One region of the Streptomyces sp. NPDC048197 genome, then DNA from elsewhere that is predicted to be linked to it. Evidence: riboswitches for the same ligand, from Rfam matches in the RefSeq annotation. Region 1 holds a riboswitch; the other holds the start of a gene.
What was found. A riboswitch is a leader RNA that binds a small molecule or an ion and turns the genes downstream of it on or off. The one in region 1 is predicted to bind cyclic di-AMP.

Region 1 (3,156 bases):
TGACTTCACCGACATCGACCTGGCCGCGGCGCTCGCCGACACCCTCGGCGCCTGGACCGGTTCGACCGCCGAGCCGGTCAGGGCCACCCCGATCGCCGCGGACGACACCGGCCGCGTGGTGATCGTGGACCGCCCCGGCGCGGTCCAGACGCAGCTGCTCCTCGGCCGGATCGGCGCCGACCGGCACGACCGCGTGTGGCCGGCCCAGGTGCTCGGCACGTACTGCCTGGGCGGCACCCTCACCTCCCGGCTGGACCGCGTGCTGCGCGAGGAGAAGGGCTACACCTACGGGGTGCGTGCCTTCGGCCAGGTATTGCGCTCCACGGCTCCCACGTCCCCCGAGGGCGCCACCGGCGCGGCGTTGCTCGCCATCAGCGGCTCGGTGGACACCGCCTCCACCGGGCCCGCGCTGGAGGACCTCTGGAAGGTGCTGCGGACCCTCGCGGCAGAGGGGCTGACGGACGAGGAGCGGGACGTCGCGGTGCAGAACCTCGTCGGGGTGGCGCCGCTCAAGTACGAGACCGCGGCGGCCGTTGCGGGCACCCTCGCCGACCAGGTGGAGCAGCAGCTCCCGGACGACTATCAGGCGCAGTTGTACCTCCGGCTCGCGGAGACCGGCACGGTCGAGGCGACCGCCGCCGCCGTCAATGCCTTCCCGGTGGACCGCCTGGTGACCGTCCTGGTGGGCGACGCCGCGCAGATCACCGAGCCCGTCAAGGCGCTGGGCATCGGAGAGGTGACGGTCGTCAGCGGCTAGCCGTCTCTTGGCGCATGACGATGCGTCATGTCTTCACCGGCTCCCGTGGTGTTCGCTCACCACGGGAGCCGTTGCATGTCCGTGCGAGTCGGCCGGAGTCCGGCCGGAGCCCGTCGGTGTCCGCCGTATGTCCGGTTTGTGAGGGCTCGTTGAGCCGGAACTTGTGGCATCCCGCACAAAATCGCGGTTCCGTTTGGCTCCGCAAAGTGGCCCCGATTAGCGTCGGTCCGGCTGTTCGTCACAACTCCGCCACAACAGTGGCACCGGACAGTCATCGCCGAGTCCCCCTACGGCGCGAGCCAGGGGAGCCGGGGACCCACGTCCCTGGGGTGAATCGGGCCCCTCTCCGGAGGAGCCCGTAGGAGACCTTCCTGCTCCGAACCCGTCAGCTAACCCGGTAGGCGAGAGGGAAGGAAAGGACAAGCCAGCACATGGCGTTCACCCGTGCCACCGGGAAGCACCGCAGGGCCAGCCGCAGCGCCCGGACGACCCGCAACCTCGCCGGCATAGCCACCCTCGCCACCTCCGGCGTCGTCGGAACCCTGGCTTCGCCGGCGCTGGCCGCCACCGACGCGGCCCGCACCCAGGACACCGGTCTCACCCAGGCCGTCGTGCTCGGTGACGAACTCGCCCACCGCCTGGAGGTCCAGGCCGACGCCCAGCAGGCCGCCGCCGAGGTCGCCGCCGTGAAGGCGAAGGCCGAGGCCGAGGCCAAGAAGCGCGCGGCGGAGGCCGAGCGGCACGCCGAGGCGGCCAGGAAGAAGGCAAAGGCGGAGCGCGAGGCCAAGGAGCGGGCCGCCCGGGACGCCGAGCGCAAGCGCCTGAACGCCTTCGTCGCCCCCGTCGCGGGCTCCTACGTCTCCACCGGCTACCAGGCCTCCAGCAGCCTGTGGTCGTCCGGCAGTCACACCGGCATCGACTTCCACGCCGCCACCGGGACCTCCGTGCACGCGGTCGGCGCGGGCACCGTCGTCGAGGCCGGCTGGGGCGGCGCGTACGGCAACAACATCGTGATCAAGATGCACGACGGCACGTACACCCAGTACGGCCACCTGTCGTCGATCGGCGTCTCGGTCGGCCAGACCGTCACCCCCGGCCAGCAGATCGGCCTCTCCGGGGCCACCGGCAACGTCACCGGCCCGCATCTGCACTTCGAGGCCCGCACCGGCCCGGACTACGGCTCCGACATCGACCCGATCGCGTATCTGCGGTCGCACGGCGTCAACGTCTGAGCCGGCGTCCGACCGGTCCGCCCCACACCCTCGGCGCACGCCTCCACATGCCCCGCGCCGGCTGGCCAAAAAATATCGCCGAATACGCGGAGTCCGTCGGAAAAGCCGCGCCGGTCGAATAGAGTCTCGGAAAAGCCGCCGACCGGCGGCGTTTTCCGGGGATTACGGCGGAGGCACGATCGATGCGAGGCCATATTTCCGCGCATGCGGTGTGCACGGCGATTCGCGAGGACATCGTCTCCGGTGCACTGGCGCCGGGGAGCCGGCTGATCGAGGAGATCCTGGCGGCCCGCTACGGCGTCTCCAGAGTGCCGGTCCGCGAAGCGCTGCGCACCCTGCAGTCGGAGGGCTTCGTCACCACCCGCCACCACGCGGGCGCCTGCGTCGCCGAGCCCACCGAGCAGGAGGCCGCCGACCTGCTCGACATCCGCGCCCTGCTGGAGCCGCTGGGCGCGGCCCGCGCGGCCGCCCGGCGCACCCCCGCCCATCTGAAGGTGCTGCGCGGACTGGTACGGCTGGGCCGCGAGCGGGCCCGCCACGGCAGCCCCGCCGACCTGCGCCAACTCGACGGCTGGTTCCACGAGACGCTGGCCCAGGCGGCCGGCAGCCCCAGCCTGACCGCGCTGCTGACCCAGCTGCGCCGCAAGATCGAGTGGATGTATGCGACGGAGCCGACGCCGCGGGCCGGTGAGGCCTGGGACGACCACGGCGCGGTGCTGGACGCGGTGGCCCGGGGCGACGCGGAACGGGCCCGCGCCCTGATGGCGGCGCACATCGAGCGGTCGCTCCCGGTGTACCGGCTGCGGCGCCTCGCCGCACCCGACGTGAGCGATACGAAACGGCCCGTCAACACAGCGCGCGCCCGTTCTTAACAAGCGGGCCGTATACAAAGGGGTACGCGTTTTCCGGGGCGGCGATGGTTTCCGCCTTTGATTACTGGTTTCGGCACGTGCCTGCTTTCCGGCGCGTATACGACACCGCAGGCTTTCCGGTGCATGCCTTTCCCTCGCGTACTGGCCGCCCCGATCCATGAGAATTCCGTGGCGGTCGGCACGGCATTTGCGTGGCCGAGGGCACGGTATTTCCCAGGACCGGCCTTTCGCCGGAACGACGTTTCCCCGGACGGCCTTTCCCCGGACGGCATTTCTCCGGCACGCAGAACGGCCC
Region 2 (3,156 bases), on a different contig from region 1:
AGCTGCAGCGGGTCGTCCGGGCGTGGGGTGTGGTGCGCGGGCAGGGGGAGCCACGGCAGTACGGAGTGGTGCTCCTGGGAGATCCAGTGCCCGCCGCCGTCCCGCCCGTCGAGGACCGACGGTACGAGCCGGGCGAACTCCTCGCGCCGGGCGTACGGCAGATAGCTCAGCACGGAGGTGTGGAACACGACCAGCGTCGCCCCGGCCGGCGCCTCGGCCGCCAGCGCGGGCAGTTCGTCGATCAGGTCCCCGCGGACGATCCGCGGCCGCGGCACCGCCCGCACCGCGTCCACGGCCGCGGACAGCCGGGCCGCCCGCGCCTCGTCGCCGGGCCATACGAGCGACTGCAGCCAGCGCAGGTCGTCCGGCTCGGCGACCGGGTCGAGCGGTGCGAGATCGATCCCGGCCCGCCAGACGACCTCGGGCAGGCGGGTGGGGAGGTGCGACGCCCCTTGCCCTGCCGGCCCTGCCCCCGCCCCCGGCACTGGCGACGGCACCTGGCAGTGGAAGACCACGGGGCTGTCGGCCGCGCCTACTTCGGCGAGCGGGGCGTGGGCTGCCGGTCCGCCCGCTTCCCCGTACCCGTACTCGTGTCCGTGTCCGTACGCGTACCGATAGCGGTCCGGGTGCAGGCACAGCCCGGCCGAGGTGCCGACCTCCAGGAGGGCCAGCGGCTGGGGCAGCCGGGCGAGCAGCGGCAGCAGCGTGGCGCAGCGGGCCGGTTCGTTGGTCTGGGTGCCGCGGCGCATGATCACGTCCCGCACCTGGTCCCAGTGCCGGATCGTCCATTCGCGCCAGCGCCCGTACGCCGCCGCGCCGCGCGGGCCCTGCTCCGCGTGCGGGCCGTCGAGGTGGCGTACGGCGGCGAGCAGGAGCTGGGGCTGCTGCTTGTTGCCGGCCGGCAGCGAACCCGCCAGCAGCTCGCACAGCTCCTGGTCCTGGCCGATCCGGGCGCTCAACTCCTCGTGGGCGTCGGACCGGCCGCGCGCCTCGCGCCAGGAGAACTCGTGGTACCGCCGCGCCACGTCCTGGGCGTTTCCGGTCGGGATTCCGCCGTGGCCGGGACGGCCGTGACGCCCGGGGCCGGCGTTGCGGAGGCGTTCGGCGGGTCCGGGGCTCTCGGCGTATCCGGGACTTTCGAAGTGTCCGGGGCGCTCGGAGTGTCCGGGGTGCAGGGAGTGTCCAGGGCGCTCGGCGTTGACGACCATGATCCGACGTTACTGTCTTCACGTTCCGTAATGGGCAGGCACCCCTCCGCATAACAACTGACGCACAATCATCGAGAGATCGTTTAGACGCGGCACGGGGCGGTGCGGTCAACTCGCCCGATTTATGGCCATGGTGACCGGAAAACACCACGCCAAAGCTGGTGCGCGAGGCATATGGATTCCCGGGAAGGCTTGGAAAACCGTCGCGATCTCTATTACTGTCCGATAACGCAGCGCGGTCGTCCCAGCCGCCGCAAGAGGCGGCACCGTGCGCCGACGCCGAATCCCGCACGCGCTTTTCACGCACCTCCAGCACCTCGAACTGCACCAAGGGAACCGGGGAACCACCACCTTGGGGTGAATCGGACGCCTTCGCCAGAGGGTGCCCGTAGGAGACCTTCCTGCTCCGAACCCGTCAGCTAACCCGGTAGGCGAGAAGGAAGGAAAGGAGTGCGCCCCCGTGGCGTCCAACAGGCCTGTCCCCGAGGCTCCGTCCGCCTACGACTCCGACGACCGGGGCCCGGGCGCCCCGTATGCCCGGTACGCGTCAGGCGCTCCCAACGCCCCCAACGCCTTCGCGCATCCCGGCGACACCGCAGTCGCCACTGACACTGCTTTCGCCACCGACACTGCTTTTGGCACCGACGCCACTGTCGGTGCCGACACGGCTGTCGTCACCGACACCCGCTGCGCGGCGGCCGGTGAGGCGAACGGTGACGCCGACGGCCAGTGGGAGGAATGGAACCCCACCGAGGAGTCCGTCCGCCCGGTCCGCGGCAAGCACCGGGTGGCCAGGCAGCGCGGCGGTGGACTCGCCCGCGGCGGGACGGTCCTGGGCGTCGGCGTCATCGCGGCGGTCGGCGCGGGCGGGATGGCCACGGCCGAGGGCCGGCCGCCGGTGCCGATCTCGATGCCCGACCTCGGCGGAGTGGCCGACGCCGTCTCCGACCACCTCCCGGACGCCGCCTCCCTGCCCGGCGTCGGCGACCTGATATCCGACGGCGGCTCGCACACCGATGGGGGCGCGCACACCGCTTCCGCCTCCTCCGCCACCACTCCCGCCGACCCGCTCACCGGGAACGCCGGGCCGGGCTCGCCGTCCACCACCGGCACGGGCGCGGACGCGGGCGCGGGCGGGGGCGCCGGATCGAGCACGGGCACGGACTCTGGCTCCGGCTCTGACGCGGGTACGGGCTCGGGCTCTGGCGCGAACGCCGGTGAGGCGCTGCGCAGCCGCATCCTCCAGCAGGCCGACGCCCAGCAGGGCGCCGCCGAGCAGGAGACCCGCGAGGCCGCCGAGCAGGCCGCGATCAAGCAGGCCACCACGGACGCCGCCGCGGACCTGAAGGCCGCCGAGCAGGCCGCGGCCGCCAAGAAGGAGGCAGCGGCCGAGGCCAAGCGCAAGGCCGAGGAGGAGGCCCGCCGTAAGGCCGAGGCCGAACGCCTCGCCAAACTGGCGCAGAGCTTCATCACCCCGGTCTCCTCGTACACCCTCACCGCGAGCTTCGGGCAGGCCGGTGACCGCTGGGTCGCGGACCACACCGGCCAGGACTTCGCCGCCCCGACCGGCACGCCCGTCAAGGCCGTGCACTCCGGCACCATCACCCAGGCCGGCTGGGCCGGTTCGTACGGCTACCGCATCGTCCTGACCCTCGACGACGGCACCGAGCTGTGGTTCTGCCACCTGTCCTCGATGGTCAAGACCTCGGGCAAGGTCAGCACCGGCGACGTCATCGGCCGGGTCGGCGCCACGGGCAACGTCACCGGACCCCACCTCCACCTGGAGGTACGCCCCGGCGCCGGCGACCCGATAGACCCGATGCCCTGGCTGCGCGACCACGGCGTCAACGTCTGAGCACCTGACGGGCGGGGCGGGCGGCCACGGCGCGAAGGTGGCCGCCGCCCGAGGAGCGAGAAGGTCCGAGGAGCGAGAAGGTCCGAGGAACGG

Region 2: another riboswitch for cyclic di-AMP. It lies ahead of ACGF4C_RS36615 (M23 family metallopeptidase); the one in region 1 lies ahead of ACGF4C_RS03695 (M23 family metallopeptidase).

Annotation. Positions count from the first base shown of each region.
Region 1 covers NZ_JBIDAJ010000002.1:117,887-121,042, forward strand. The annotation lists gene ACGF4C_RS03690 (M16 family metallopeptidase) at 1-757, shown strand, start outside; cyclic di-AMP (ydaO/yuaA leader) riboswitch at 1,023-1,176, shown strand; gene ACGF4C_RS03695 (M23 family metallopeptidase) at 1,189-1,989, shown strand; gene ACGF4C_RS03700 (GntR family transcriptional regulator) at 2,172-2,861, shown strand.
Region 2 covers NZ_JBIDAJ010000051.1:24,096-27,251, forward strand. The annotation lists gene ACGF4C_RS36610 (DUF2332 domain-containing protein) at 1-1,208, opposite strand, end outside; cyclic di-AMP (ydaO/yuaA leader) riboswitch at 1,503-1,657, shown strand; gene ACGF4C_RS36615 (M23 family metallopeptidase) at 1,669-3,063, shown strand.